Regions from separate parts of the Streptomyces sp. NPDC023723 genome, predicted to be linked through region 4. Evidence: riboswitches for the same ligand, from Rfam matches in the RefSeq annotation. Region 4 holds a riboswitch; each other region holds the start of a gene.

Region 1 (7,714 bases), on a different contig from region 4:
ACTGCGACGTGCTGGTGATCGGCGGCGGGATCGTCGGCCTGTCGACGGCGTACGCGATCTCGCGCGCCGCGCCCGGCACCAGGGTCACGGTCCTGGAGAAGGAGCCGGGCCCGGCCCGCCACCAGACCGGCCGCAACAGCGGCGTGATCCACAGCGGTGTCTATTACCGCCCCGGCTCGCTGAAGGCCCGGTTCGCGGTGCGGGGCGCCACCGAGATGGTCAAGTTCTGCGCCGAGTACGGCATCGCGCACGCCGTCACCGGCAAGCTGATCGTCGCCACCGACCGCGCCGAGCTGCCCCGGCTGCACGCCCTGGTCCAGCGCGGCCGGGAGAACGGCATACCGGTACGGGAGCTGGGCCCGGCCCAGATCGCCGAGTACGAGCCTGAGGTGCGGGGCCTGGCCGCCATACACGTCGCCACCACCGGCGTCTGCGACTACGTCGCCGTCGCCCGGCAGCTCGCGCAGGCGTCCGGCGCGGAGATCCGGTACGGCACGCAGGTGCTGCGGGTGGACCGGCGCCCGGAGCTCGGCGTCGCCGTGCGCACCCGGGCCGGGGACGTGGTCCGCGGCCGGGTCCTGGTCAACTGCGCCGGGCTGCACTGCGACGCGGTCGCCCGGCTGACCGGCGACGACCCGGGGATGCGGATCGTCCCCTTCCGCGGCGAGTACTACGAGCTGGGCCGCCCGGAGCTGGTGCGCGGCCTGGTCTATCCGGTGCCCGACCCGGCGTTCCCGTTCCTCGGCGTGCACCTCACCCGCGGCATCGACGGCAGCGTCCACCTCGGCCCCAACGCGGTGCCGGCCCTGGCCCGCGAGGGGTACGGCTGGGGCACGGTCCGGCCGCGCGAGCTGGCCACCACCCTGGCCTGGCCGGGCTCCTGGCACATAGCCCGCAGACACTGGCGCTACGGCGGGGGAGAGCTGCGCCGGTCGCTGTCCAAGGCGGCGTTCACCGCGGCGGTGCGGCGGCTGCTGCCCGCGGTGACGGAGGACGACCTGGTGCCGGCGCCGGCCGGGGTCCGGGCCCAGGCGGTGCTGCGGGACGGCACTCTGGCCGACGACTTCCTGATCCGGGAGACACCGCGCGCGGTCCACGTCCTGAACGCGCCGTCCCCGGCCGCCACCGCCGCGCTGCCCATCGGCCGCGAGGTCGCCCACCGCGCCCTCACGGCGCTCGGACCTGCCTGAGTCCGGCAGGACCGACCCTGCCCTGAGCCGGGCGGGACCGGCGTGCCCCCCTCGGACCGGCCTGCCCCCCTCGGACCGGCGTGCCCCCCCCCTCGGGCCCGCCGGAGCCTCCTCGGACCCGCTGGAGTCCCCTGGGACCCGCCGGAGCCCCCTCGGACCCATCGGAGCCCGGCAGGACCGGTCTGCCCCCCTGACCCACCGGAGCCCGCTCGTCAGCCCCCGGAGCCCCCTCGGACCCACCCGAGCTCGGCAGGACCGACCCGCCCCCTCCCTCGAACCGACCCGACCCGACCATGGCCCGACCCCGGCGAGACCGACCCGACCCGCTGGGACCGATCCAACCCGCTCGGACTCACCCGACCCCCTCGGACCCACCCGCCCCCGGACCCACCCGCCCCCGGACTCACCCGACCCACTGGGAGCGGCCCCTGGCCGCCCGCTCCCGGTCACGCGGGCGGGCCGCCCCGCCCCGTCCGCCGCTGCCCGGCCCGCACCCCCGTAAAATCGATCCCACTGTGTCTGATTCGCACCCCACCCCCGCAGCTCCCCGGCCGCCCCGCCGCAAGGGTGAGCCCCGTTTCCCGGACGGTCCCCGGGCCGATCCCGCCGGTGACCACTTCGAGCGGCGGATCCGCAGCTTCCAGCCCCGCCGCAGCCGGGTCACCGCCGGGCAGGCGGACGCCCTCCAGCGGCTGTGGCCCGCCTGGGGACTGGACATCGACGGGCAGCGGGTGCTGGACCTCGCCGAACTGTTCGGCGACGACCGCCCGGTGGTCCTGGAGGTCGGCTTCGGCATGGGCGAGGCCACCGCCGAGATGGCCGCCGCCGACCCGGGCACCAACGTGCTCGCCGTCGACGTGCACACCCCCGGCCAGGGCCACCTGCTGGCACTGGCCGAGCAGAAGGGGCTGACCAACGTCCGGGTGGGCAACGGCGACGCGGTCATCCTGCTGCGCGAGATGATCGCCCCGGACGCCCTGTCCGGCCTGCGCGTCTACTTCCCCGACCCGTGGCCCAAGAAGCGGCACCACAAACGGCGGCTGATCCAGCCGGAGTTCCTGGACCTGGCCGCGGCCCGGCTGCGACCCGGCGCGGTGCTGCACTGCGCCACCGACTGGGAGCCGTACGCGCAGTGGATGCTGGAGGCGCTCACCGGGCACCCGGCGTTCGAGAACACCGCGCCCGGCGGCGGTTTCGCGCCCCGTCCCGCGCACCGTCCGCTGACCCGTTTCGAGGGCCAGGGACTGGACAAGGGACATGTGGTGAACGACCTGCTCTTCCGCCGCGTACCGCACCAGGTGCAGCATCGGCACCAGGACCAGCCCCCCACCGGCGCCTGAAGCCCGGGCGTCGCCCCGTCTCGTCAGGATCGATGCCGTGGCCACCAGTAACCCGCCCCCGCCGGCCCCGCCCCCCTGCGGTGCCCCCCGCTGGTGGCAGCGCCGCCAGGTGCGCCGCGGCGCCCTGACCGCCCTGCTCGCGCTCTGCGGTCTGGTCATCCTGGCGCTGGTGCGCGAACAGACCGGCACCGAGGGCTTCCTGGTCGGTCTCGGCCTCGCCCTACTGCCCGTACCGGTACTGCTCGGCGCCTTCCGCTGGCTGGACCGGGTGGCCCCGGGCCCCTGGCGCAACCAGGTGTTCTGCTTCGCCTGGGGGGCCTGCGCGGCGGCGCTGATCGCCATCGTCGCCAACACCTTCGCGACCCGCTGGATAGCGACGGCCACCGCCGATCCGGCCGGCGCGGACACCTGGGGCACCACGGTGATAGCCCCGGTGGTGGAGGAGTCCGCGAAAGCCGCCGCCGTGCTGCTGGTCTTCCTCTTCCGCAGACGGGACTTCACCCGCCTGCTGGACGGTGTGGTGATCGCCGGCGTCACCGCCACCGGCTTCGCGTTCACCGAGAACATCCTCTACCTGGGCAACGCGTTCGGCACCGACCGCCTCACCGGCGACAGCGGCATCGCCTCCGTCACCGCGGCGACGTTCTTCGTCCGGATCGTCATGTCGCCGTTCGCGCACCCGCTGTTCACGGTGCTCACCGGCCTCGGCTTCGGCCGCGCCGCGCCGCGCGGCGCGGGCCGCCGGGCCCGGCCCGCCCTGTTCCCGCTGTCCGGTCTGCTGCTGGCGATGGGCACGCACGCGCTGTGGAACGGCTCCTCGGCCTTCGGCGAGTACGGCTTCTTCGCCGTGTACGCGGCGTTCATGGCACCGGTGTTCGGCCTGCTGACCTGGCTGGCCATCTGGTCCCGGCACCGCGAACTGGCCACCGTCCGCGCCGAGCTGCCGGTCTACGCGGCAGCCGGCTGGCTGACCCCGGCGGAGCCGTACGCGCTCGGCTCGATGCGGGCCCGGCGCCTGGCCCGGGCGCACGCCCGCCGGCATGCCGGGAAGGCGGCGGCCCGGACGGTCGCGGAGTACCAGGCGTCCGCCACCGAACTGGCGTTCCTGCGGCACCGGGCGCACCGCGGCCGGGCCGGCGCCGGTTTCGCCGCACGGGAGCGGGAGCTGCTGCACGAGCTGTGGCGCCGCCGGGAGACGGCCCGCCCGGCGCTGGACCACGCGGCCCGGACCACGGCACCACCGGTCCCGGTGGCGCTGCCCTGGACCCCGTACCAGCCGTTTCAGTCCTACCAGCCGTACCGGCCGTATCAGCCCTACCCGCCGTACCAGCCCTACCCGCCGGAGTATCAGGCGGCGGCCGGGGTCAGGGGTTGAGGCCCTTGCTCTGAAGCCAGGCCATCGGGTCGATGCCGGAGGCGGCGCCGTCCGGGTGGACCTCGAGGTGGAGGTGGGCGCCGGTGACGTTGCCGGTGGCGCCGACCCGGCCGATGACGTCACCCGTGTTGACCTGCTGGCCGACGCTGACGCTGATCGAGGACTGGTGGCAGAACCACAGCTCGGTGCCGTCGTCGAGGGTGAGGATCGTGCGGTAGCCGTAGGAGCCGGCCCAGCCCGCCTCGGTGATGGTGCCGGTGTGCACGGCCTTGATGAGGGTACCGGTGGGGGCGGCGAAGTCGAGGCCGGTGTGGTAGCCGGAGGACCAGTAGGCGCCGGCCTGCCCGAAGGTGGAGGTGATGGTGTACGAGGAGGTCGGCAGCGCGTACTGCTTGGCCAGCTCGGCGAGCCGCTCCGCCTCGGCCTTCTTCTTGGCCGCCTCCTCCGCCTTCTTCTTGGCGGCGGCGGCCTTGGCCTCGGCCGCCTTCTCGGCCTCGGCGGCGGCCGCGGCGGCCTTCTTCTCGGCGGCCGCCGCAGCTTCTTCGGCGGCCTTGGTCTCGACCTGGTTCTGCTGCTGCTCGGCCTGCGCCATGATCCGGCCGACCAGCGCCTGGCCGGCGGTGGAGGTCTGCTCGGTGTCGTCCTCGGCGGCGACGGAGACGATGCCGCTGAGCGGCGTGGCCGAGCCCTCGTCCGCCTGCTCCTCGTCGTCCGAGATGATCGAGCCGACGGACGGCAGGTCCGGCATGGAGATCGACACCGGCGGCTTGCCGGTCTGCGCGCTGGCCATGCCGCCGGCGCCGACGGCGGCTATGACACCGACGCCGAGGACGGTGGAGCTGCGGGCCAGTCCGCCGCGCTGCTTGGCGACCCGGTGCTTGCCGCGCACCGGACGGACGGTGTCCGCGGTGGGGTTCCACTCCTCGAACGGGCCCTCGTCGGGGCGGAAGGCGCCGTAGCCGAAGGTCTCGGGGCCGGGCTGGTTCGGCATGAGCGGGGCCTCGGGGGCAGGCCGGTTGGACGCCACGTGGGCGTGCTCCTTTCCTTCCGTCTCCGCCTACCGGGTTAGCTGACGGGTTCGGAGCGGGAAGGTCTCCTACGCGCGTATACGGGCCGTGTCTCCACGGTCGGATACGCCCGATTCACCCCAAGGTGGTGGTTCCCCGGTTCCCTTACGGGATTCGGCGCGTGCGCACGGAGCCGCCTTCTGTGACGGCTGGGACGACCGCGCTGCGTTATCGAACGTTAATAGAAGCGGGCCACTCTTTCCAAGCCGTTCCTCTTGATCATTAAGCTTTCCGCCCGGAACCAAGGCCGCACGAGCGGCGAAATCGGGGCGAGTTGACCGCCCCTCAGCGCCCAGCACCACCACCTCGCGCCCGGCTTTAAACCTGACGGTGTATCAGTTGTTATGCGGAGGGGGGTCACGCCGTCACCGTTCGTGACCGTCGTGTCCCGGCCTGCGTACGGCGAGCAGGGCCATGTCGTCCGCCATGCCGCCCCCGGAGTGCCGCCGTACGTCCGCGGCGAGGACGTCCAGCAGGTCGCCGGGGCGCCGGAAGCGCCGGCCGCCGAGCCGCGCGACCGGATCGTAGAACTCGCCCCGGGCGTCCCGCGCCTCGGTCACGCCGTCGGTGTACAGCAGCAGGGTGGCGCCGCCGGGGAACGGGGTCTCCTCCGCCCGGTCCGGCCACACGCCCAGCTCGCCCATGCCGAGCGGCAGCGCCACGTCCCGGCTGCTCAGGGTGCGCAGGCTGCCGTCGGCGTAGCAGAGCAGGGGCGGCGGATGGCCCCGGTTGACGACCCGGACCACCCCGTCGCCGTGCGGGAGTTCGACGAGGACGGCGGTGGTGAACCCCTCGAAGGCGTCCAGGCCCTCGCGCCGGGTGCCCTCCCGGGCCAGCGCCCGCTCCAGCCGCTGGGCCACCGCCTCCAGCGTCGACTCCTGCTCGGCGGCCTCCCGGAACGCCCCGATCACGACGGCGACGGCCGCGACCGCGCCCATGCCCTTCCCCCGTACGTCCCCGACGATCATCCGTACGCCGCGCGGGCTGTCCTGCACCGCGTACAGGTCGCCGCCGATGAAGGCGTCCGCCTGCGCCGCCTCGTAGCAGGCGGCGATCTCGAAGCCGCCGAGCCGTTCGGCGGGCTCGGGCAGCACGGCGCGCTGGGCCGCCTCGGCGATCTCGCGGGCGCTGGCGAGCCGTGCGTCGTTGCGGCGGACCAGGGAGTTGACGAAGACGGCGAGCACCGCGACCACCGCGATGGTGACCAGCTCGGTGATGGAGTCGACCTCGTGGGCGACGCCGAGGCCGACCTGGAGCCCTATGACGACGGCGACGGTGACCGCCCCGGTGAGCACGGTGCCGCGCCGCGAGTAGAGCGGGGCGGCGGTCAACGGCGCGGCGGTGTAGAGCGGGCCCGCGGTGAAGTACCGGGGGGTGAGCAGGTCGTACGTGGCACCGACGACGATCAGCAGGACCGGCAGCAGGCGTACCAGGGTCGTCCGGCCGCCGCGCCGGAGCCGGCGGCGCCGACGGCCGCCGGCGGGCGGTACGGGCGCCGGGGCGTCGCCGAGGCCCGGGTCGGGCACCGGGTCGCCGGGCAGCCGGCCGCCGGCCCTGGCGTACGGTCCCTCGTCCACGTCACCAGGCCGCACCGCTCGCCTCCCGCCACCGCCTCGGCTTCCCGTCCCGCCCGTCCAGGGTTCCGGGCGCGGGGGCGGGCGGCGACCGGTGGGGGGCCGTCCGGGTGGCGGAGGGGGACAGAGCCCGGACGCACCGATGGCCGGGTCCCTCGAAAGGGACCCGGCCATCGGCCTTGAGTAGCGGGGACAGGATTTGAACCTGCGACCTCTGGGTTATGAGCCCAGCGAGCTACCGAGCTGCTCCACCCCGCGTCGGTGTGTCACCAGCATAGACCATGTTCGGGGCGGCCCGCGCACACGTATCTCAGCGCCCGGGGTTCTCGGCGTGGGTGAGGGTCTCCCAGGAGACGAAGAGGTCGTCGGTGCCGGCCGGCCGGGTCCTGGCGGCGAGCTTGTGCGCGGCGGGCACGGCGACGCCGAGCCGGTTCTCCAGGTGGTTGAGGGCGACCTCCAGATCGGGCCCCAGGTTCTGTTCCACCGCTCCCCCGCACAGCCACTTCGGCGTCGTGTCCGCCTGCTGCTGCCGGGCGTGCAGCGCGAGGGTGGCCCGGAGCCGGTCCTTGACCTCGCCGTAGAGGTCGACGCCCTGGTGCCAGGCGGTCTCGGCGATGTGCGCGGTGGCGGCGACGGAGTAGCCGACGTGCGCGAAGTTCCGGCAGGTCTCCTGGGTGACGCCGTCCTTGTACGTCTGCTGCTGGTGCCAGTACGCGACCAGCCGCTCGCGGGTGGCGATGCTGCTGCCGGCCGGGGTGAACGGCAGCTCGCCGTCCTTCTCCAGGTAGAAGTAGGCGGGGACGCGGTCCCGGAACCGGCGCAGGGCGTGGTCGAAGGTCTTGTGGTCGTTCAGGAAGACGGCGGCCGAGATCGCGCCGTCGGTGGCGATCAGGTCCCAGTTGCCGTTGTGGTCGGGTACCTCCTCGGTCAGCCGGGGCAGGTGCGCGGTGCGCAGCATGCGCTCGAACCGCCGCACCCGGCCGTCCGGCCAGCCGGCGCCCGGGGTGTGCCGGACGAGTTCGGCGGCCCGCGCCCAGGTGGAGGCGGTCCATCCGGCCTGGAGCCCGGCGTTCGCCCCGGTGTGCTGCTTCAGCTTCCCGGACCAGGCGTCCATGATCTGCCGGGCCTTGACCGCGTGCTGCCGCTTGCCGGTCACCCCGAACAGCAG
Region 2 (7,714 bases), on a different contig from region 4:
CCGAATCGGTGAGGATGTGTGGTTTTCCGTGATGACCATCTGACCAAATCGGCCACCGGAATGCGTCAGACCGCAGGCTCAACTCCGTGTACTGCTGCGGTATGACACGCGACGGCGGGGCGTACCCCGACCCGTAGGGGACGGGGTGTCAGCCGGCCCGGTGCACGACCGCGTCGCACAGCTCGACCAGCGCCGTCTTCGCGTCGCAGGCCGGCAGCGGGGCCAGTGCCGCGCGGGCCTCCTCCGCGTAGCGGACGGTGTCCCGCCGGGCCTGTTCCAGGGCCGGGTGGGCGCGCAGCAGGCGCAGCGCCTCGGCGTGCCGGTCGTCGTCGGTGAGGTCGGAGGCGAGCAGCTCGCACAGGGCGAGGTCCTCGGCCAGTCCCAGCCGGGCGGCGCGCTCACGCAGCCGCAGCACCGGGAGGGTCGCGATGCCCTCGCGCAGGTCGGTGCCGGGGGTCTTGCCGGACTCGTCGGGGTCGGAGGCGATGTCCAGCACGTCGTCCGCGAGCTGGAAGGCGACGCCGAGCCGCTCGCCGTACTGGGTGAGGACGTCGACGACCGTCTCGTCGGCGCCGGACATCATCGCGCCGAACCGGCAGGAGACCGCCACCAGCGAGCCGGTCTTGCCGCCCAGCACGTCCAGGTAGTGCTCGACCGGGTCCCGGCCGTCCTGCGGTCCCGCGGTCTCCAGGATCTGGCCGGTGACCAGCCGCTCGAACGCCAGGGCCTGCACCCGGACCGCCTCCGGGCCGAGATCGGCGAGGATCTGCGAGGCCCGGGCGAAGAGGAAGTCGCCGGTCAGCACGGCGACCGAGTTGTCCCAGCGGGTGTTGGCGCTGGGCACCCCGCGGCGCACCGCGGCCTCGTCCATCACGTCGTCGTGGTAGAGCGTGGCGAGGTGGGTCAGCTCCACGACGACGGCCGAGGGCACGATGCCCGGGGCGTGGCGGTCGCCGAACTGGGCCGCGAGCATCACCAGCAGCGGCCGGAACCGCTTGCCGCCGGCCCGCACCAGGTGCTGGGCGGCCTCCGTGATGAAGGGCACCTCGCTCTTGGTTGCCTCCAGCAGCCCTTCCTCGACTGCCGCCATTCCGGCCTGGACATCGGCTTCCAGAGCCTGGTCCCGCACGCTCAGCCCGAACGGCCCGACGACGGTCACGAGGGGTCTCCTGTCTGCTGGTGTCTACTCGCGGTTACACGGCTGGTCGATAGGTCGCTGCCATCACTCAAGTCAGCGTATCCGGTCACCTTTCGATCACCGATAGCGCCCACCGTTACAGGCCGGTCGGTATCAGATCATGAACTGTATGTTTTTGATCAGGCGATATGAGCGGACATGGATTGACATCACGGATCCCACCACCCCTCCCAACGTCGTGCGACCCGGGAACGTCACCCATTCGACCTATGGACCTCCGTTCCCACTTTCGGGCGAGTGACGCGGGCCGCCCCGCCACCACTGGCCCATAAAGCATGAGTTGGCCTTATTGCCCGATTTGCCTTACTTGTCGACGCCAGTGAGTTGACTCACGCTGTCGCCCGACCGCGCGGCACCGCCCGTACAGCATCCATCCCGTTGCCCCGTAAGCCAGTTGACCCTTGCCATTAGCAAAGGATCAAGCACCCCAAATGCCTCAGATCAAGGTCAACATGCACGTTAGGTGATTCCGGCACTTGTTCCGGACATGTGCTGTCGCATACGTTCCCGGCCTGTCGAGCGGACGCCGAATCCTGCCACCGCCCGACGCACCCACATCCGACTCATTCACGGCAGGAGCGGGGGACCCAGGTAAGTCGCCGCGCCGGTCCACCGGACCGGGGCGGCTCGGGGTGAAGCCGGGCCCGACAGGGCACGGCCGGGCACCTTTCCGCCCGAACCCGACAGCTCACCTCGCAGGCGTATGGAGAGGACCGCATCATGCCTGCAAAGGGCCTCCGGCACGCCGCCGGGACCAACCGACTCGTCCGCAAGCTCGCCCTCGCCGGGGCCGGCGCGGCCGTGCTCGCACTGCCGATCGCCGGCGCCACCAGCGCGTCCGCCGCCACCCCGGCCGCCGACTCGACCACGGCGACCACCACGGCCGCGATGACCGCGGCGAACGGCTACAGCAACAACCTCGACGGCTGGATCCGCCAGTCGCTCGACATCATGGCCGACAAGGGCATCCCGGGCTCGTACAACGGCATCTACCGCAACATCATGCGGGAGTCGTCCGGCAACCAGTTCGCCATCAACAACTGGGACATCAACGCCGTCAACGGCACCCCGTCCAAGGGCCTGCTCCAGGTCATCCAGCCCACCTTCGACGCCTACCACGTCGACGGCACCTCCTGGGACCTGTACGACCCGGTCGCCAACATCACCGCCGCCTGCAACTACGCGGCCGACCGGTACGGCTCGATGGACAACGTCTACAGCGCGTACTGAGCCCGGCGTCGCACAAAGAGGCACGCGAAGAGTCACGTGAAGAGTCACGTGAAGAGTCGTTCGAGGACGACGGCCACGCCGTCGTCCTCGTTCGACGTGGTGACCTCGTCGGCGACCGCCCGCAGTTCCGGGTGGGCGCCGGCCATGGCGACGCCGTGCGCCGCCCACAGGAACATCGGGATGTCGTTGGGCATGTCCCCGAAGGCAACCGTCCGCCGCGGGCTCAGCCCCAGGTGCTCCGCCGCCAGCGCCAGACCGGTCGCCTTGGTGACGCCGCTGGGCTGGAGCTCGACCGTCCCCGGCCCCGACATGGTGACCGTGGCGAGCGAGCCGACCACCGCGCGGGCCGTCCTCGCCAGCTCGTCGTCGGACAGCCAGGGGTGGCGCAGCAGCACCTTGCTGATGGGCGCCGCCCACAGGTCGTCGCGCCGGTCCACCCGCACGGCGGGCAGCGTCGGGTGCGGCATCAGGTACCCGGGCTCGATCAGCGTGAGCCCCGCCACCCCGTCCTGGTCGACGGCCGCGTGCACCTGGCCCACCTCGGCCTCGATCTTGCCGAGCGCGGTCTCGGCCAGCTCCCGGTCCAAGGTGACCGACCACAGCAGCCGGTCCGCGCCGGCGTCGTACACCTGCGCGCCCTGGCCGCACACCGCGAGCCCCCCGCAGCCGAGGTCGCCGAGCAGCGGGCGCACTCGCGGCGCCGGGCGGCCCGTCACCACCAGGTGGTGCGCCCCCGCCGCGGCCACCCGGCCGAGCGCGGCGAGCGACCGCTCGGAGACGGTGTCGTCGCCGCGCAGCAGCGTTCCGTCCAGATCGGTGGCGACGAGTGCGTATGCGGTGGGGTCCATGATCAGAGAATACGGACATCGCGCGCTCCCGACTCACCCTCGGCAGCCACTCGTTCACCGGTCCACATGTCCGAAAGCTGTCGCATCACCGGCTAAAGGCAGTTAAAGCGCTGTGCACCGGTTGGCAACAACATGCTCCGCTCTCTACCCTCCGAGCGGCCCCAGAGGTACCTTCCTTCTGTTTAGGGGGACTTGATCGGGGGGTCGGGTTGAGCAGTGGACGCATTCGGGTGCTGAGGCCTGGGGAACTGGGCGAGGGGGAACGGGAGCACTGGCGTGAGCTGCGCGCCAAGTCGCACGCCCCTCGCAACCCCTTCATGGAACCGGAGTTCACCGAAGCCGTGGGCCGGGTCCGGCCGCGGGCGCGGGTGGCGGTGCTCCACGACGGCGGCGAACCGGCCGGTTTCCTGCCGTACGAGCGCGGCCCGCTGGGGCAGGGCCGGGCCATCGGTCTCGGGGTGTCGGACTGCCAGGGAGCGGTACTGCGCCAGGGCCCGCTTCCGGACCCGCGCCAGCTGCTGCGCGCCTGCGGGCTGTCGAGCTTCGCCTACGACAACCTGGAGGCGGACCAGGGACTGTTCACGCCGTACGCCGCCCAGGAGTACGCCTCGCACGTCATCGACGTCGCGAACGGCTACCCGGCGTACGAGCGCGCGCTGCGCGCCCGGTCGCCGAAGTTCCTCAAGACCACCCTGGCCAAGGAACGCCGGCTCGGCCGCCAGGTCGGGGACGTGCGCTTCGTGTTCGACGAGCGCGACCCGGCCGCGCTGCGCACGCTGATGGCGTGGAAGTCGGCGCAGTACCGCAGGACCGGCCGCCGCGACCGGTTCGCGCAGCGCTGGATCACCGAGCTCGTCGGCCGGCTCGCCGCCACCCGCACCCCGGAGTGCGCCGGCACGCTGTCCGTCCTCTACGCCGCGGGGCGGCCGGTCGCCGCCCACTTCGGACTGCGCTCGTCGACCGTCCTGGCCTGCTGGTTCCCGGCGTACGACGTGACGGTCGCGAAGTACTCGCCGGGACTGGTGCTGCATCTGCGGATGGCCGAGGCCGCCGCCGCCGAGGGCATCGGCCTGCTGGACATGGGACGCGGCGCGGCCGAGTACAAGGACTCGCTGAAGACGGGCGAGCTGCCCGTGTACGAGGGCGCGGTGACGCGCTGGGGGGCGGGCGCCGCGCTGTACTGGCTCGGCCGCGAGCCCGCGCGCCGGGCGCACGGGTTCGTTCGCGACCGGCCGCGGCTGGCCTCGCTGGCGGCCCGGACGCTGCGCGGCGCGGCGCGGCTGCGGCGCACATAGACGACCGAGGACCGAGGGGGGATGCGTGTGTTCGGGACAGGGTGGGCGCTACGGGGGACGGCACGGGAGACCGCGGCCCGGGAGATAGCGGACTTCCTGCGCATCGGGCCGGTGCAGGTGGCCGAGCTGGAGCTCGGGGACGGCGCGGCCGCGCGGCCGTCGCTCAGACCGGGGCCGGGGAGCCCGCCGGTGACCGCGGGCGAGGTGTTCGTGCTGGTCCGGCGGGCGGGACGGCCGGTCGGCACCCTGCTGGGACGGGTGCCGGAGGGCGCCGACGCGGGGTCCGTGCTGGCGGCGCTCGCCGGGGACCTGCCGGGCGGTCCGGCGCCGGTCCCGCGGCCGGACGACCGGACGCCCCCGTCCGCCAGTGTCGTCGTCGCCACCCGGGAACGCGCCGGTCAGCTGGCCCGCGCCCTCGACTCGCTGCTCGCCCAGGACCACCCGGACTTCGAGATCGTCGTCGTGGACAACGCGCCGGTGACCGACGAGACCCGGGACCTGGTGACGCGGAAGTACGGCGAACGGGTGCGGTACGTGCGTGAACCGGTGCCCGGCCTCGCCGTCGCGCACAATCGCGGGCTCGGTGTCGTACGCGGCGAGGTGACCGCCTTCACCGACGACGACGTGGTCGCCGACCCGCGCTGGCTGGCCGAACTGAGCACGCCGTTCGCCGCCGACCCGGGCCTCGGCTGCGTCACCGGCCTGATCCTGCCCGCCCGGCTGCGCACCCCCGCCCAGGTCCTCCTGGAGAGCCACGGCGGCTTCGCCAAGGGCTTCACCGCGCGGACCTACGACCCCGCCGACCCGCCCGCCGACGAACCGCTGTTCCCGTTCACCGCCGGACGGTTCGGCTCCGGCGCCGGCATGGCCTTCCGGACCGCGGTGCTGCGCGAGGTCGGCGGCTTCGACCCGGCCACCGGCGCGGGCACGCCCGCCCGGGGCGGCGACGACCTCTACGGCTTCGTCCGGGTGCTCGCCCACGGGTACCGGCTGCGCTACACCCCGACGGCCCTGGTCTGGCACCACCACCGGGAGACCTGGCGGGACCTGGAGACCCAGGCGTTCGGCTACGGGGCGGGGCTCACCGCCTATCTGACGGCGGTCCTGGTCAACTGCCCGGCCCTGCTGCCCGCCTTCCTCGCCCGGCTGCCGGGCGGACTGGCACACGCCCGCACCCTGACCGCCGTACGGGACACGGACCGCGCAGCCGGGACGGCTCCAGGGGGGCACGACGACCGTACCCATCCCTGGCCACGGCGGCTGTCGCGGCTCCAGCGCCGGGGGATGCTGTACGGCCCGCTCGGCTATCTGCGGGCCCGGCGGGCGCTGCGAACCGTCGCAGGGGAGCGGTGATGGGCGGGGGCGGGAGTGCCGGAGGCAGACCGGGCGGGGGCATGCGAGGCGGGGCCGGGGCGGCGAGGGGGACGTGCATCCCCGTCTTCCTCTACCACGCCGTGATGGACGACCCGCCCGGCTGGATCGCGGAGTTCACCGTCACGCCGAAGCAGTTCGCCGCGCACCTGGACGCGATCGCCGGCAGCGGCCGTACGCCGCTGACCATCAGCGCGCTCGCCGACCACCTCGCCGGCCGGGCCCCGCTGCCGCCCCGGCCGGTACTGCTCACCTTCGACGACGGCTTCGCCGACCTGCCGGGGCCGACCGCCGAGACGCTGGCCGGGCGGGGCCTGGCCGCCACCGCCTACCTCACCACCGGGGCCATCGCGCCCGGCGGACACAGTCTGCTGCCGCCCGCCCCGATGATGACCCTGGCCCAGGCGGCCGGCCTGGAGCAGCACGGCATGGAGGTCGGCAGCCACACCGTCACCCACGCCCAGCTCGACACCCTGTCCGCCAAGGCGCTGGCGGTCGAACTCCGCTCCTCCAAGGCGGTACTGGAGGACACCCTCGGCCACCCGGTCCGCCACCTCGCCTACCCGCACGGCTACAACAGCGCCAGGGTGCGGGCCATGTCGGCCCGGGCCGGCTACGAGACGGCGACCGCGGTGCGGCACGCGCTCAGCTCCGACCGGGACGAGCGGTACCGCATCGCCCGCCTCATCGTCCGGCGCACCCACACGCTCGCCGACGTGACGGACTGGCTGGCCGGGCGGGGCGCGCGGCTCGCGCCCCACCGGGACAGCCCGAAGACGGTCGCCTGGCGGTGGTACCGGCGGGGCCGCGCGGTGCTGCGCGGCCCCGAGTTCGCGGGGTGACCACCCTTACGGGGCCGGCTGGTTGAGATACGGGTCGGCGACCGCCGCGCGCAGACTGCGCCAGGCCGCGTCGCCGGCCACCGACAGGTCGCAGTGCGGTCCCGGGTCCCGGTAGTTCCACTGGAGCGCGGCCTTGACCCCGTCCAGGTCCCTGAGCACCCCGGGCACCCGCGCGTACCACTGGGCCTGCCGGTCCGGCCGGTCCGGGTCGGACGCGCTGCCGAACTCCGACAGCATCAGCGGCTTGTCGTCGGATATGTGCGCCCGGATCCAGTCGTGCGTGGCGTGCTGCGTCCGGGCGAAGCTCAGCCACCGCGTCTGGTGGCAGCGGTAGTAGTTGTACTGGTTGTAGCCGATCCAGTCGACGTAGTCGTCCCCGGGATACAGCCGCTCGAACAGGTCGGCGTGGTTCAGGTAACCGGTGATCACCCACGTCCACACCACGTTGTCCACGCCGAGGTCGCGGAACCGGTCGTGGATGTGCCGGTAGGCCCGGACGTAGTCCTCGGGACTGCCGCTGGCCGGGGTGCGGGTGTCCATCTCCAGGTCGAAGGAGAGGAACACCTTCTTGCCGGTGCGCTCCCCGTACTCCTTGATCCGCTCCGCCTGGACGTCGATGACGGAGTCGTCCAGCTCCCCCTCGTAGATCTGCCGCCAGGTCGGCTGCTGCCGCTTCGTGCCGCCCCACCACTTGCTCTCCCAGGACAGCAGCAGCATCCGGTCCGCGCCGACCCGCTGCTCCTGCTCGGTCAGCAACTGGCCTTCGAGACGGGTGCCGGTGACGGCGGACATGTCGTGGTACGTGTACACGATGTCCAGCTTGCGGCCGGCCTTCTCCTCGTAGGCGCGCACCTTCTCGGCGAGGTTCGACTTGTCGTGCTGTACGAAGGCGCCGAACCAGGCGCCGCACGGCGGTTCGAGCAGTGCGGT
Region 3 (7,714 bases), on a different contig from region 4:
GCAACGAAGCGGACCCGTTCGGCGCCGTGCCGCTTGATGACCGACGCGTACTCGTGGCACGCGGCGAAGGTCCGCTCCAGTGCCTCCGGGGCGAGGCGGCCGGTGCGGTCGACGCCCTGGCCCAGGCGGACGATTGTCATCCGGCGGTCCAGGTCGGACAACTCTCCCGTCGCCGGGTCGGCGTCCGCGACCAGCAGCCGGATGGAGTTCGTACCGCAGTCGACGGCGGCTACTCGGGTCACTTCTCGTCCTCCCCGCGGGCGGTGCTCACGCACGGGCCCTTGCGCCACCACTCGGGCAGCATCCCGATCGCCTCGTCGCCCAGCGGGTTCACCCCGGGCCCGGCGGCCAGCGAGTGGGCGACCAGGACGTGCAGGCACTTGACCCGGTCCGGCATGCCGCCCGCGCTCGGGAAACCGGTCAGCTCCTCGATCTCGTCGCGACGCCGGATGTAGTCCTCGTGCGCGGCGCGGTACCCGGCGGCCAGCTCCGGGTCGGTGGCGAGCCGCTCGGTCATCTCCTTCATCACCCCGTTTGCCTCAAGGGTGCCGATCGCGGAGGCGGCCTTCGGGCACGTCAGGTAGTACAGCGTCGGGAACGGTGTCCCGTCGGGCAGCCTCGGGGCGGTCTCCACGACGTCCGGCTGCCCGCAGGGGCACCGGTGCGCGATCGCGCGCAGGCCGCGCGGCGGACGGCCGAGCTGCTGCCGGAACGCCTCGACGTCCGCGTCGGTGGGCTCGGTGCGCGGGGTGGGCGGCGGGGGCGTGTGCATGACTGGCTTCTGTCGGTCTTCCTGTGGGTCCTACTGGTGGTGGCTGGTGGCGGCGTCGGCCTTGTCGACCCCGTCCCAGACGGTGCGGTACCAGGGCCGGCCGGCCGCGCCGAGACCGGCCCGGGACTGCTTCGCCGTGCCCGGGTCGATGACGACGAAGCCCGTCTCCCCCGGCATCACATAGTGCAGCCGCAACCGGATCTGCTGCTCGGCGTAGGCGTCGTCCTGCCAGCGGGCCTTGAGGTCGCGCAGGTCCTCGACCCGCTGCCGGGCCTGCTGCTTCTCGCGCTGGAGGTCGGCGATCTCGGCGCGCTGGGCGACGTACTGCCGTATCGGGTAGGCGAGCACCACGACCAGGGAGCAGATCACCATCACCAGCAGCGCCGCCCGGCCGGTCAGCCGGGAGCGGCGGGCCTGCCGCTTGGTCTGCGAGCGGTAGACCCGGGCCGCCGTCTGCTCCCCCAGCGCCCGGATGCGGGTCGTGGTGGAGAAACGGTCCCGGTCCTTCACGGCCATCGCTCTTCCGCCTCCCGTGCACGCGCGTACGTCCCCGCACACGGTACGGGACCGGGTACGGGGACGTACGTACGACGCTGCGCTTAAGAGGCTGCTCAGCCCTTGCGGTCCCTACTGGTTCGCAGAGCGAAACCGGGGGAACGCGCTGCGGCCGGCGTACACCGCGGCGTCGTCGAGGATCTCCTCGATACGCAGCAGCTGGTTGTACTTGGCGACGCGCTCGGAGCGGGCCGGGGCGCCGGTCTTGATCTGGCCGCAGTTGGTGGCGACGGCGAGGTCGGCGATGGTGACGTCCTCGGTCTCGCCGGAGCGGTGCGACATCATGCACTTGAAGCCGTTGCGCTGGGCCAGCTCGACGGCGTCCAGCGTCTCGGTCAGCGAGCCGATCTGGTTGACCTTGACCAGCAGCGCGTTGGCCGCGCCCTCCTCGATGCCGCGGGCCAGGCGCTCCGGGTTGGTGACGAACAGGTCGTCGCCGACCAGCTGGACCTGGTCGCCGAGGCGCTCGGTGATGGTCTTCCAGCCGTCCCAGTCGTCCTCGAACAGCGGGTCCTCGATGGAGACCAGCGGGTACGCCTCGACCAGCTCGGCGTAGTAGTCCGTCATCTCGGCGGCGGTGCGCTCCTTGCCCTCGAAGGAGTAGACGCCGTCCTTGTAGAACTCGGAGGCGGCCACGTCCAGGGCGAGGGCGATCTGCTCGCCGGGGGTGTAACCGGCTTCCTTGATCGCCTCGAGGATGAGGTCGAGGGCGGCGCGGTTGGAGTCCAGGTTCGGGGCGAAGCCGCCCTCGTCGCCGAGACCGGTGGACAGGCCCTTGTTCTTCAGGACCTTCTTCAGCGTGTGGTAGACCTCGGCGCCCCAGCGCAGCGCCTCGGAGAAGGACTCCGCGCCGATCGGGGCGATCATGAACTCCTGGATGTCCACGTTGGAGTCGGCGTGCGAGCCGCCGTTCAGGATGTTCATCATCGGAACGGGCAGCAGGTGCGCGTTCGGGCCGCCCAGGTAGCGGAACAGCGGCAGGTCGGACGCCTCGGAGGCGGCGTGCGCGACGGCCAGGGAGACGCCGAGGATGGCGTTGGCGCCGAGCGAGCCCTTGTTGTCGGTGGCGTCCAGGTCGAACATGGCCTGGTCGATCAGCCGCTGCTCGGTGGCGTCGTAGCCGACCAGCTCCGGGCCGATCTGCTCGATGACGGCGAGGACGGCCTTCTCGACACCCTTGCCGAGGTAGCGGTTGGCGTCGCCGTCCCGCAGCTCGATGGCCTCGAAGGCACCGGTGGAGGCGCCGGACGGAACGGCGGCACGACCCGTGCTGCCGTCGTCGAGGCCGACCTCGACCTCGACCGTGGGGTTGCCTCGGGAGTCCAGGATTTCCCGGGCTACGACGACGTCGATGGACGGCACGAGCATCTCCTTCTTCAATGTGACGCTTCGGTGTGACGCATCTGTGTGACGCGGGTGCGCGGCACGCAGCGGCTCTGCGGGTCCGAGCCTAACCGGCTCCGGGCGATCGGCCAGCCGGTCACCCACCCGTTGTACGGAACCGAGAGTAAATTGTTTCCGAACGGAACAAAAGACTGCCGCGAACCGGACATGGCCCCGCCCCGGTGCGTACGGGGGAACACGCACCGGGGCGGGGAGTCGGGACGAGCCTCAGCTGAGGTGCAGCTGCTGGCCCGGGTAGATCAGGTCGGCGTCGTCGACGATGTCGCCGTTCAGCTTGAACAGCTTCGCCCAGCCGCCGTCGACGTCGTGCGCCCCGGCGATCGAGCTGAGGGTGTCGCCCTTGACCACCTTGTACTCGCCGTCGCCCTTCTCGACCTTCTTGCCGGTCGGGGTGGTGACGGTCTTGTCGGACTGCTGCGTGGTCTCGGCCGCCGGACGCTCCTGGGAGCGGGAGGCCGGCTGCTCCTGGGTCTCACGGGTCTCGGTGGAGCTGCTGGAGCCGCTGGAGCTGCTGCTGGACCCGCTGCTCTGGCTCTCGTCGGAGGAGCCGGTGTAGCCGCCGGCGCCCGACAGGCCGGTGCCGCAGCTCGGCCAGGCGCCCTTGCCCTGAGCCGCGAGGACCTTCTCGGCGACCTGGATCTGCTGGTCCTTGCTGGCCTGGTCGGCGCTGGAGGCGTACTGCGTGCCGCCGTAGGCCGACCAGGTGGAGGAGGAGAACTGGAGGCCGCCGTAGTAGCCGTTGCCGGTGTTGATGGACCAGTTGCCGCCGGACTCGCACTGGGCGACGGTGTCCCACTCGGACTCGGAGGCGGCGGAGGCGCTGCCCGCCCCCATCAGCGGGACGGCGACGGCGGCACCGGCCACGCCGGCTATGGCGATGGCGCGAGTGGCCTTGGACGGACGACGGTGCTTGCCCTTGCTGGAAAACAGCATGGTTGATCCCCTCACCGACGCCTGCGAGGTGAGCTGTCGGGTTCGGGCCGGTTCGGTTGCCCGGCCGTGTCACTTGCGTATTACGCGCGGACACGGCTTCACCCCTAGCCGCTCCGGCTCAACTGCCCGGTGCGGCACCTACCTTGGGTCCCCCGCTCCTGCCTTCGGCGCTTGCGCGACGACTGTTCCCGGGCTGCCGCTGGCAGGATTCGGCGTTGCGGCGGCCGGGGCCCGCGATGGCGAGCGGTCCTGACCGTAGACAGGACCCGGGCGGATTTACAAAGACGATCAGGGCTTCTGAGACCTATCTCTCACGGCGTTTAATACGGACATTCAGCCCGAACCGTGACGCGAACTACCGCTGCTTTTCGACCGGTTCGACCCCAACCGCAAGCTTCTGACCGGGCAGGATGTGATCGGGATCGGCGCCGACAGTGTCCTTGTTCTCGGCATAGAGGGAGGACCATCCCCCGGCGAGGTCAAGGGAGTCGGCGATGGCCCAGAGGTTGTCGCCGGCGCGCACGGTGTACGTCCCGTCGCCCGCGTCCCGCGCCGTCTCGTCGTCGCGCGAGGCGTGCCGCCCGGAGGCCGACTCCGAACGTCCGCTCGCCGTCTCGTCGTCCGCGCTGCCGCCCCGGTGCCGGCCGGCGCCGGTGTCGGTGAGGCTCGAAGTGCCGGGGCTGGGTTCGAGGTTGTCGGCGCTGTCACCGATGCCCGCGGTGTCGCTCTTGGTGGTGGGCGCGTCGCTCGCCTCGCCGGTGGGGGAGGCGGATTCGGACGATGTGCCGGACTTGGACGATTCGTCGCCACTGTCCGTGGAGTCGGCGGAGTCGCTGGAGTCCGTGGAGTCGGTGGCCGACGGGGACGCCGAGGAGCCGGAGCCGGAACCGGAGTCGGAGCCGGAACCGGTCGAAGAGTCAGCCGAGGAGCCGGTCGAGTCGGACGCGTCGGACGAGGCGGAGGAATCAGACGAACCAGATGAACCAGATGAACTGGATGAATCACCCGAGTCCGTGTCCGACGTCGCGGACTCGGAGGAATCGTCCGAAGCGCTGCCGTCCAGGCCCGCCAGCAGCCCGCAGGTCGGCCAGGCGGCGATGCCCTGGGCCGCCAGAAGCTTCTCGGCCACCCGGATCTGCTGGGAGCGGCTGGCCTGGTCGGCGCTGGTGGCGTAGGCGAGGCCGCCGTACGCCTCCCAGTCCTCCTGGGACATCTGCAAACCGCCGTAGTAGCCGTTGCCGCCGTTCTGGCTCCACGCGCCGCCGGTCTCGCACTCGGCGACACGGTCCCAGGTCGTACCGTCGGCCGCGTGCGCGCCGGTGGCTCCGAGGAGCGGGATCGCGATGGCGGAGCCGGTGACTCCGGCAGCGACGACCAGGGCCGGGGCCTGGCGGGGGCGACGGTGTCGGCCGTTCCCGGAGAGCATGCGGAGACCTTTCACAAGACAGCAGGGCCCGCACGGCGATTGGTGCTCGGTGCCGCGCTGATCCGTGAACGTATAGGCATACGATCACTCATCACAAGTTCATGCCGTGTAGATCACATGGAGATCACAGAGCTGAGCGCGTGTCACCTTTGCGTCTGCGACGAGCTGTTCCCGGCGCCCGGGGTGAACGCCACCGGCAGGATGCGCAGACCGCGCATGATGAGTCCGCCGCGCCAGCGCAGTTCGGCCGGGTCGGCGGCCAGACGCAGGTCGGGCAGCCGGGTCAGGAGCGTGGCGAGCGCGGTCTGGCCCTCCAGGCGGGCCAGCGGGGCGCCCAGGCAGTAGTGGATGCCGTGGCCGTAGCCGAGGTGCTGGCTGTCCCGGCGGGCGAGGTCGAGGGTGTCCGGGTCGGTGAAGCGGGCCGGGTCCCGGTCGGCGGCGGCGAGCACGACGAGCACCGGGTCGCCGACGGCGATGTCCTGGCCCGCGAGAGTCAGCGGCCGGGTGGCGAACCGCCAGGTGGCCAGTTCCACCGGGCCGTCGTAGCGCAGGAGTTCCTCGACGCCGGTCGCCAGCAGGCCGCGTTCCCCGGCGGCGAGGGAGTCCTGGAGGCGGCGGCGCTGTTCGGGGTGGGTGAGCAGGGCGTACGTGCCGTTGCCGATGAGGTTGACGGTGGTCTCGAAGCCGGCGAAGAGGAGGATGAAGGCCATCGCGGCGGCCTCGTTCTCGGTGAGGTGCTCGCCGTGGTCGGAGGCGCGGATCAGGCCCGAGATCAGGTCGTCGCCCGGGTCGGCGCGCTTGCGGTGGATGAGGTCGGCGAGGTAGCCGCGCATCTTCTTCACCGACCGCGCGACCCCGCCCCGGGGCCCGCCGCCGTGCCGGATCATCATGCCCGCCCAGTCCCGGAAGTCGTCCTGGTCCTCGCGGGGGACGCCGAGCAGGTCGCAGATGGCGTAGATGGGGAGCGGGAAGGCGAACTCGTGGATGAGGTCGGCGCTGCCGGTGTGCGCGAACCGGTCGATGAGCCGGTCGGTGAGTTCCTGAACGCGCGGTGCGAACTCGGCGACGCGGCGCGGGGTGAACGCCTTGGAGACCAGTCGCCGCAGCCGGGTGTGGTCCGGCGGGTCGATGTTGAGCAGATGGGTCATCAGCTCGGCCTTGCGCTCGCCCGGGATGCCGGTCTTGCCCTTGGCGTGGCGCCTTCGGCGTGGTGCGCCGGGTTCTTGGACAGCCGGGGGTCGGCGAGCGCCTGCTTGGCGTCGGCGTACCGGGTGACCAGCCAGGCTTCCACCCCGCTGGGCAGCTTGGTGCGGTGCACGGGGGCGTGCTCGCGCAGCCAGGCGTAGGCGGGGTAGGGGTCGCTCGCGAACTCCCAGGTGAACAGTTCGGGGGCGGTGCTGGCGGGATGGGTACGGTCGGTCACGTCCCGACCGTATCCGCCGCCGCGCTCACCTCGGCGTCCGCGTCTCCGCTTCCCGGATCGCGTCCCGGTAGGCGCGGGCCGCCGCGCGCAGGGCCGCCTCGGGGTCCACGCCCGCCGCCTCGGCGCGCACCGCCAGCGCCAGCAGTTCGTAGCCGAGGCCCGCGCCGCGGGGCAGCGGGACGTCCAGGTCCGCCGTGCGCGCCCGGGAGGCCAGTTTGGCGGCGAGGGCGAGGCCGGGCTGGCCGAGCGGGACGCCCTCGGTGACGGAGGTGCGCTGCTTCTCCGTCTGCTTGGTGCGCAGCCAGTGCGCGCGGACCTCCTCGGGGGTGGTGGCGGTCTCGTCCCCGAAGACGTGCGGGTGGCGGTGGATGAGTTTGGCGACGATGGTCCCGGCCACGTCGTCGATGGAGAAGGGGACGTTCGGGTCCTCTTCCGCGATCCGGGAGTGGAAGACGACCTGGAGGAGAACGTCGCCGAGTTCCTCGCGCAGTTCGTCGCGGTCGCCGTCCTCGATGGCCTCGACGAGTTCGTACGCCTCCTCGATGGCGTACTTCGCCAGGCCCTGGTGGGTGCGCTGCGAGGACCAGGGGCACTCGACGCGGATCCGGTCCATGACCTGGACCAGGTCGAGCAGGCGGGCGCCGGGCAGGTCGTAGGAGGCGGGCAGCAGTTCCAGTTCCGGCATGGCGAGACGGCCGGAGCCGGCGAGGCGGGCCAGGCCGTCGGTGAGGGCGGGCTCCCCCTCGCCGGTCGCCACGACCACCACCGTGTGCCCGCCCGCGCAGACGCCGACCAGTTCCTCGGCCGCCGGGACCGCCTCCGCCACCCGGATGCCCGCCTCGCGCAGATACGGCAGCTGCGGGTGCGCGCCGTCCGCGCACAGCACCCGGTCGGCGCCGCGCAACGCCTGCCAGGCCGGCCAGGACAGCAGGCCGGGGGCGACGCGGTGGCTGGTGGTGAGCAGGACGATGCGGCCGGGGGCGTTCTCGACGGGAGTGGCGTTCACCTCCGAAACGTAACGCACCGCGTCACGCGGTCCGCGGCGCTCCCGCTTCCGTCGTGACCTCCCGCACCCAGGGCGTCTGCGCGTCGGCGCGGCTGCTCTTCGCCACGTCCCAGGTGCCGTAGCGGGGGTTCAGGTCGATGTCGAGTTTCTCGGACGTCTGGGACAGGGCCTTCCAGAAGGCGGGCTGGCCGGTGT
Region 4 (7,714 bases):
CGGCGGCTCCCTCAACGGCACCACCAGCTTCGAGCGCACCAACTACTTCGAGACCATGCCCACCCACCAGCTGGAGCTCGCCCTCTGGCTGGAGGCCGACCGCATGGGCTCGCTGCTCGCCGCCCTCGACGACGAGTCGATGGAGAACCAGCGCGACGTCGTCAAGAACGAACGCCGCCAGCGCTACGACAACGTGCCCTACGGCACCGCGTTCGAGAAGCTGACCGCCCTCGCCTACCCGGCGGGCCACCCCTACCACCACACCCCGATCGGCTCCATGGCCGACCTGGACGCGGCCACCCTGGAGGACGCCCGCGCGTTCTTCCGTACGTACTACGCGCCCAACAACGCGGTGCTGTCCGTGGTCGGCGACATCGACCCCGAGCAGACCCTCGCCTGGGTGGAGCGGTACTTCGGCTCCATCGCCTCGCACGACGGCAAGCCCGCCCCCCGGGACGGCGCGCTGCCCGAGGTGATGGGCGAGCAGGTGCGCGAGGTCGTCGAGGAGGAGGTCCCGGCCCGCGCCCTGATGGCCGCCTACCGCCTGCCGCACGACGGCACGCGCGCGTGCGACGCCGCCGACCTGGCGCTCACCGTCCTCGGCGGCGGCGAGTCCTCCCGCCTCTACAACCGCCTGGTGCGCCGCGACCGCACCGCTGTGGCGGCCGGCTTCGGCCTGCTGCGGCTGGCCGGCGCCCCCTCGCTCGGCTGGCTGGACGTGAAGACCTCCGGTGACGTCGAGGTGCCGGTCATCGAGGCCGCCATCGACGAGGAGCTGGCCCGGTTCGCCGAGCAGGGCCCCACCGCCGAGGAGATGGAGCGGGCCCAGGCCCAGCTGGAGCGCGAGTGGCTGGACCGGCTCGGCACGGTCGCCGGACGCGCCGACGAACTGTGCCGCTACGCCGTCCTGTTCGGCGACCCGCAGCTCGCCCTGACCGCCGTACAGCGCGTCCTGGAGGTGACGCGGGAGGAGGTCCAGGAGGTCGCCAAGGCCCGCCTGCGCCCCGACAACCGCGCGGTGCTCGTCTACGAGCCCACCGCCCCGGCGGCCGACGCCGACGACGCCACCGACGAGAACGAGGAGGCGGCCAAGTGACCGAGCTGGCCACCATGGAATTCCACCCGCGGCCGCAGGCCGGCGAGCCCAGGCCCTGGGCCTTCCCGGCCCCCGGGCGCGGCACCCTCGGCAACGGTCTGACGCTGCTGCGCTGCGACCGCCCCGGCCAGCAGGTGGTGGCCGTCGAGGTGTTCCTGCGGGCGCCGCTGGACGCCGAACCGGCCGGCCTGGACGGGGTCGCCACCATCATGGCGCGGGCCTTCTCCGAGGGCACCGACAAGCACACCGCCGAGGAGTTCGCCGCCGAACTGGAGCGCTGCGGGGCCACCCTGGACGCGCACGCCGACCACCCCGGCGTCCGCCTCAGCCTCGAAGTGCCGGTCTCCCGCCTCGCCAAGGCACTCGGTCTGGTCGCCGACGCGCTCAGGGCGCCCGCGTTCGCCGACAGCGAGATCGAGCGCCTGGTGCGCAACCGGCTCGACGAGATCCCGCACGAGCTGGCCAACCCCGCGCGCCGGGCCGCCAAGGAGCTCTCCAAGGAGCTGTTCCCGGCGGACTCCCGGATGTCCCGCCCGCGCCAGGGCACCGAGGAGACGGTCGCCGGCATCGACTCGGCGGCCGTCCGCGCCTTCTACGAGAAGCACGTACGCCCCGCCACCGCCACCGCCGTGGTGGTCGGCGACCTCACCGGTGTCGACCTCGACGCGCTGCTCGCCGACACCCTCGGCTCGTGGACCGGCTCGGCCGCCGAGCCGCGCCCGGTGCCCCCGGTGACCGCCGACGACACCGGCCGGGTCGTCATCGTGGACCGCCCCGGCTCGGTGCAGACGCAGCTGCTGATCGGCCGCACCGGCCCGGACCGGCACGACAGCGTCTGGGCCGCGCAGGTGCTCGGCACGTACTGCCTGGGCGGCACCCTCACCTCCCGCCTGGACCGGGTCCTGCGCGAGGAGAAGGGCTACACCTACGGCGTCCGGTCCTTCGGTCAGGTGCTGCGGTCCGCGCCCGACGGCACCGGTGCCGCGATGCTCGCCATCAGCGGCTCCGTCGACACCCCGAACACCGGGCCGGCCCTCGACGACCTGTGGAAGGTGCTGCGCACGCTCGCCGAGGACGGCCTCACCGACGCCGAGCGGGACGTCGCCGTGCAGAACCTGGTGGGCGTCGCGCCGCTGAAGTACGAGACGGCGGCGGCCGTCGCGGGCACCCTGGCCGACCAGGTCGAGCAGTACCTGCCCGACGACTACCAGGCGACGCTGTACCAGCGGCTCGCCGCGACCGGCACGGTGGAGGCCACCGCGGCGGTGGTCAACGCCTTCCCGGTGGACCGCCTGGTGACCGTCCTGGTGGGCGACGCGGCGCAGATCAAGGCGCCGGTCGAGGCGCTCGGCATCGGCGAAGTCACGGTCGTCGGCGCCGAGTAGCGGCACGCGCGCGCGGGGCGGCTCCGGTGACTGTTCTGTCACCGGAGCCGCCCTATGTCCGAATGGGGCGAATTCATCCGGAGGTTGCCTGTCTGCCCTGTGGGATGAGCAACAAAAACCCCGTTGCGTTTGAGTCTTGAACGGACGCCCGCTTAGCGTCTCCCCGGCTGTTCGTCAGGCAGTGCGCCGCACCCGCGGCACCGGACAGTCATCGCCGAGTCCCCGTACGGCGCGAGCCAGGGGAGCCGGGGACCCATCGTCCCTGGGGTGAATCGGACACCCGCGCGGAGGCGAGGGGGTCCGTAGGAGACCTTCCTGCTCCGAACCCGTCAGCTAACCCGGTAGGCGAGAGGGAAGGAAAGGACCAGCCTCTACATGGCGTTCACGCGCGCCACCGGGAAGCACCGTCGTCCCGGCCGGATCCACCGCAGCACCGTCCGCGCGGCGGGTGTCGCGACCCTCACCACCACCGGCGTCCTGGGCACCCTCGCGGCCCCCGCGCTGGCCGCCGAGCCGTCCCCCGAGGACACCGGCCTCACCCCGGTCATCACCCTCGGCGACTCCGTGGCCCAGGAGGTCGGCGCCCAGGCGGACGCCCAGCGGCAGGCCGCCGAGGACGCCGCCGCCCGGGAGAAGGCCGAGGCGGACGCCCGGCAGCGGGCCGCCGAGGCCGCCGAGCAGGCCCGCGAGGCCAAGGAGCGCGCCGCCCGCGCGGCCGAGCGCAAGCGCCTGACCACCTACGTGGCGCCCGTCAGCGGCTCCTACGTCTCCACCGCCTACCGGGCCAGCAGCGGCCTGTGGTCCTCCGGCACCCACACCGGCATCGACTTCCACGCCGCGTCCGGCACCGCCGTCCACGCGGTCGGCGCCGGTACCGTCGTCGAGGCCGGCTGGGGCGGCGCGTACGGCAACCAGGTCGTGATCAAGATGCACGACGGTACGTACACGCAGTACGGCCACCTGTCGTCCATCGGGGTCTCGGTCGGCCAGACGGTCGACCCCGGCGAGCAGATCGCCCGCTCCGGCGCGACCGGCAACGCCACCGGGCCGCACCTGCACTTCGAGGCCCGCACCGGCCCGGAGTACGGCTCGGACATCGACCCCGTGGCCTACCTGCGCTCCCACGGTGTCACCGTCTGACCCCGCACGCCCCTTCGAAAGCCCCGGCTCCCCGAGCCGGGGCTTTCGGCGTTAAAGGTGACCAAAAACAGCCCAAGAACAGCCACCGAAACCGACCCCCCATCGGAAAGTGCGGCGCATTGCAATAGAGTCACTGAACACGCGTCAATCGTCGACGTTTCACGGGGATTAAAGCGGAGGTCGGTCATGCGTATTCCGGCGCACTCGGTATGCACGGCGATCCGGGACGACATCGTCGCCGGTGTCTACGAGCGCGGCAGCCGGCTCACCGAGGAACTGCTCGCCCGCCGCTACGGCGTCTCCCGCGTCCCGGTGCGCGAGGCCCTGCGGACCCTGGAGGCCGAGGGCTTCGTGGTGACCCGGCGGCACGCGGGCGCGTGCGTGGCCGAACCGACCGAGCAGGAGGCCGCCGACCTGCTGGAGATGCGGCTGCTGCTGGAACCGCTCGGCGCCGCCCGGGCCGCCCAGCGGCGCAGCGAGGCCCATCTGAAGGTGCTGCGCGGCCTGGTGCGGCTGGGCCAGGAGCGGGCCAGGCGGGGCAACAGCGACGACCTGCGCTCGCTGGGCGGCTGGTTCCACGAGACGCTCGCCCAGGCGGCCGGCAGCGCGTCCCTGACCACGACGCTGACCCAGCTGCGGCACCGGATCGCCTGGATGTACGCGGTGGAGGCGCCGGCCAGCCCGGCGGACACCTGGGCGGAGCACGGCGCGATCGTCGACGCGGTGGCCCGGGGCGACGGCGAGCGGGCCCGGTCGCTCACCGCGCTGCACACCGAGCGGTCCACGGCCGCGCACCGGCTGCGCTTCGCCCCGGCCGCCGACCGCGCGGAGCGTGTGAGGAACTCGCAACGTGCCGTAAACATGCCGAGCCTGCGTCATTAACACGGCCGCCGTATACAAAGAGGAGCTATTCGGCGAGACCTCGGCGAGGTCTATTTCCGCTGCCTATTTGCCGTGACCCGGCGGATGTTTTCGCCAGCGGTCCGGTGAATTACCGGCGTCCGGGTGCGGAAATGCGGAAGCCGTGCCGTCCCCGAAGGGTTGGCACGGCTTGACCGTGCTGCGCGCGGTGGCTCAGACGGTCTCCGGAAGCTCCTCGAGCCCCTCGGCGACCAGCTTCGCCAGCCGCTCCAGCGCGGCGTCCGCGCCCTCGGCGTCCGAGGCCAGGACGACCTCCTCGCCGCCCTGCGCGCCCAGCCCCAGCACGGCCAGCATGGAGGCCGCGTTGACGGGGGTGCCGTCGGCCTTGGCGATCGTCACCGGCACACCGGTGGCCGTGGCGGCCCGGACGAAGATGGAGGCGGGGCGGGCGTGGAGACCCTCGGCCCAGCCGACGTTGACGCGGCGCTCAGCCATGTGTTGCTGCCCTTCAGGTGATCAGGGTTGTCTGGATCAAGGTCTGGACCAAGATCGGCTCAAGGTCGGAGCAAGGTTGTCTAGACCAGTGACCGGTGACCAGTGTTCCATACGGTGTCCCCCCAGACTGCCCCAGTCGGCCCCGAGCCGTTGTCGTACCCGCGCCGTACGCTGGGCCCCATGGAGACCGCGCCGGACCGGCAGGAGTACCCCGCCCACTGGGAGGCGGACGTGGTGCTGCGCGACGGCGGCACCGCCCGGGTGCGTCCCATCACCGCCGCCGACGCCGAGCGCCTGGTCAGCTTCTACGAGCAGGTCTCCGACGAGTCGAAGTACTACCGCTTCTTCGCGCCCTACCCCCGGCTGTCCGCCAAGGACGTGCACCGCTTCACCCACCACGACTTCGTGGACCGGGTGGGGCTCGCGGCCACGGTGGGCGGCGAGTTCATCGCCACCGTCCGCTTCGACCGGATCGGCGCCGACGGCGCGCCCGCGCATGCCCCGGCCGACGAGGCCGAGGTCGCCTTCCTGGTCCAGGACGCCCATCAGGGACGCGGAGTCGCCTCCGCGCTCCTGGAGCACATCGCCGCGGTCGCCCGCGAGCGCGGCATCCGCCGCTTCGCCGCCGAGGTGCTCCCCGCCAACACCAAGATGATCAAGGTGTTCACGGACGCCGGATACACCCAGAAGCGCAGCTTCGAGGACGGCGTGGTCCGCCTGGAGTTCGGTCTCGAACCCACCGACCGCTCGCTCGCCGTGCAGTACGCGCGCGAGCAGCGCGCCGAGGGCCGCTCGGTACGGCGGCTGCTCGCCCCCGGCTCGGTCGCGGTGGTCGGCGTCGGCCGCACCCCCGGCGGCGTGGGCCGTTCCGTCCTAGACAACCTCAGGGAGGCCGGCTTCACCGGCCGGCTGTACGCGGTGAACCGCGCCTTCGACAAGGAGCGCGCGGAATTCGACGGGGTGCCCGCCCACCGATCCGTGCCGGAGATCGACGCGCCCGTGGACCTCGCGGTCCTCGCGGTCCCCGCCGAGCAGGTCCCGGCGGTCGTCGACGAGTGCGGGCGGCACGGCGTACGGGGACTGGTCGTGGTCGCCGCCGGGTACGCCGAGAGCGGCCCCGAGGGGCGCGAGCGCCAGCGCGCCCTGGTGCGGCAGGCGCGCGCGTACGGCATGCGCATCATCGGCCCCAACGCCTTCGGCGTCGTCAACACCGCACCCGAGGTCCGGCTCAACGCCTCCCTTGCCCCCGAGATGCCGCGCCCCGGCCGGATCGGGCTGTTCGCCCAGTCCGGCGCCATCGGCATCGCCCTGCTCTCCCGGCTGCACCGGCGCGGCGGCGGGGTCACCGGCGTGACCGGCGTCTCGACATTCGTCTCGTCCGGCAACCGCGCCGACGTCTCCGGCAACGACGTCATGCAGTACTGGTACGACGACCCGGACACCGACGTCGTCCTGATGTACCTGGAGTCCATCGGCAACCCGCGCAAGTTCACCCGCCTGGCGCGGCGCACGGCGGCGGTCAAGCCGCTGGTGGTGGTGCAGGGCGCCCGGCACGGCGGCGCGGCGCCGCAGGGCCACGCGGTGCGTGCCACCCGGCTGCCGCACGCCACGGTCTCCGCCCTGCTGCGGCAGGCCGGCGTGATCCGCGTCGACACCATCACCGAGCTGGTCGACGCGGGGCTGCTGCTGGCCCGGCAGCCGCTGCCCGCCGGGCCCCGGGTGGCGATCCTGGGCAACTCGGAGTCGCTGGGCCTGCTCACCCACGACGCCTGCCTGGCCGAGGGGCTGCGGCCGCTGTCCCCGCTGGACCTGACCATGGCCGCGGCCCCGGCGGACTTCCGGGCGGCGCTGGCCCGGGCGCTGGCCGACGACGCGTGCGACGCCGTGGTGGTGACCGCGATCCCGGCCCTCGGCGAGGGCGCGGCCGGCGACGCCGCCCTGGCCGAGGCCCTGCGCGCGGCCACCGTCGAGGCGCCCGCCAAGCCGGTCCTGGTGGTCCACGTGGAACTGGGCGGCCTGGCGGAGGCCCTGTCGGCGGCCACCAGTACGGCTCCGCAGGCCCGGACGAGCGCGGTCGCACAGCCGGCCACCGGGGAAGCGCCCGCCCCGGCCGACGAACCCCCCGCCCCGCGGCCCCCCGACGGCACCCACCTCATCCCCGCCTACCCCGCCGCCGAGCGAGCCGTCCGGGCCCTCGCGCAGGCCGTCGCCTACGCCCGCTGGCGGCGCGACACCGCCGAGCCGGGCAAGGTGCCGGAGTACGAGGACGTCGACGAGAAGGGCGCCGCCGAGCTGATCGGCGGCCACCTCGCGCGCGGCGCGGGGCTCACCCTCGGCGACGCGGAGACCTGCGAGCTGCTCGGCCGCTACGGCATCCAGGTCCACCGCACCCTGCCCGCCCCCACCCCCGACGCCGCCGTGGCCGCCGCGCGCGCCCTCGGCCGGCCGGTCGCCCTCAAGGCCACCGCCCCGCACCTGCGCCACCGCGCCGACCTGGGCGGCGTACGGCTGGATCTGACGGACGAGGAACAGCTGCGCCGCGCCTACGAGGAGTTGACCGACCTGTTCGGGACGCCGGCCGAGCTGCGCCCCGTGGTGCAGGCCATGGCACCGCGCGGCGTCGACACCGTGGTGCGGGCCGTCATCGACCCGGCGGCCGGCGCCGTGCTCTCCTTCGGGCTGGCCGGCGCCGCCACCCAGCTGCTCGGCGACATGGCGCACCGGCTGGTCCCGGTCA

The links. Region 4 has a riboswitch for cyclic di-AMP ahead of AB0G32_RS16325 (M23 family metallopeptidase). Riboswitches for the same ligand answer to the same signal wherever they lie in the genome.
Positions count from the first base shown of each region.
Region 1: it holds a riboswitch for cyclic di-AMP, as region 4 does, so the genes downstream of both, AB0G32_RS22990 (M23 family metallopeptidase) here and AB0G32_RS16325 (M23 family metallopeptidase) in region 4, are expected to answer to the same signal.
Region 2: it holds a riboswitch for cyclic di-AMP, as region 4 does, so the genes downstream of both, AB0G32_RS04290 (transglycosylase SLT domain-containing protein) here and AB0G32_RS16325 (M23 family metallopeptidase) in region 4, are expected to answer to the same signal.
Region 3: it holds a riboswitch for cyclic di-AMP, as region 4 does, so the genes downstream of both, AB0G32_RS02345 (transglycosylase family protein) here and AB0G32_RS16325 (M23 family metallopeptidase) in region 4, are expected to answer to the same signal.

Region 1 is NZ_JBFAAP010000023.1:13,663-21,376, forward strand. It holds gene lhgO (L-2-hydroxyglutarate oxidase) at 1-1,190, shown strand, start outside; gene trmB (tRNA (guanosine(46)-N7)-methyltransferase TrmB) at 1,706-2,530, shown strand; gene AB0G32_RS22985 (PrsW family intramembrane metalloprotease) at 2,568-3,905, shown strand; gene AB0G32_RS22990 (M23 family metallopeptidase) at 3,895-4,932, opposite strand; cyclic di-AMP (ydaO/yuaA leader) riboswitch at 4,945-5,102, opposite strand; gene AB0G32_RS22995 (PP2C family protein-serine/threonine phosphatase) at 5,338-6,564, opposite strand; tRNA gene AB0G32_RS23000 (tRNA-Met) at 6,731-6,804, opposite strand; gene AB0G32_RS23005 (alginate lyase family protein) at 6,857-7,714, opposite strand, start outside.
Region 2 is NZ_JBFAAP010000002.1:312,525-320,238, forward strand. It holds gene AB0G32_RS04285 (polyprenyl synthetase family protein) at 149-1,159, opposite strand; cyclic di-AMP (ydaO/yuaA leader) riboswitch at 1,748-1,914, shown strand; gene AB0G32_RS04290 (transglycosylase SLT domain-containing protein) at 1,919-2,428, shown strand; gene AB0G32_RS04295 (HAD family hydrolase) at 2,473-3,276, opposite strand; gene AB0G32_RS04300 (GNAT family N-acetyltransferase) at 3,507-4,571, shown strand; gene AB0G32_RS04305 (glycosyltransferase) at 4,683-5,924, shown strand; gene AB0G32_RS04310 (polysaccharide deacetylase family protein) at 6,029-6,784, shown strand; gene AB0G32_RS04315 (glycosyl hydrolase) at 6,791-7,714, opposite strand, start outside.
Region 3 is NZ_JBFAAP010000001.1:486,645-494,358, reverse strand. It holds gene AB0G32_RS02365 (Ppx/GppA phosphatase family protein) at 1-242, opposite strand, end outside; gene AB0G32_RS02360 (DUF501 domain-containing protein) at 239-772, opposite strand; gene AB0G32_RS02355 (septum formation initiator family protein) at 803-1,288, opposite strand; gene eno (phosphopyruvate hydratase) at 1,400-2,689, opposite strand; gene AB0G32_RS02345 (transglycosylase family protein) at 2,939-3,664, opposite strand; cyclic di-AMP (ydaO/yuaA leader) riboswitch at 3,668-3,844, opposite strand; gene AB0G32_RS02340 (transglycosylase family protein) at 4,020-5,090, opposite strand; partial or broken gene AB0G32_RS02335 (cytochrome P450) at 5,234-6,513, opposite strand; gene AB0G32_RS02330 (nucleoside triphosphate pyrophosphohydrolase) at 6,539-7,519, opposite strand; gene AB0G32_RS02325 (SurA N-terminal domain-containing protein) at 7,542-7,714, opposite strand, start outside.
Region 4 is NZ_JBFAAP010000012.1:90,583-98,296, forward strand. It holds gene AB0G32_RS16315 (pitrilysin family protein) at 1-1,096, shown strand, start outside; gene AB0G32_RS16320 (pitrilysin family protein) at 1,093-2,481, shown strand; cyclic di-AMP (ydaO/yuaA leader) riboswitch at 2,684-2,844, shown strand; gene AB0G32_RS16325 (M23 family metallopeptidase) at 2,857-3,621, shown strand; gene AB0G32_RS16330 (GntR family transcriptional regulator) at 3,808-4,503, shown strand; gene AB0G32_RS16335 (HPr family phosphocarrier protein) at 4,696-4,977, opposite strand; gene AB0G32_RS16340 (GNAT family N-acetyltransferase) at 5,158-7,714, shown strand, end outside.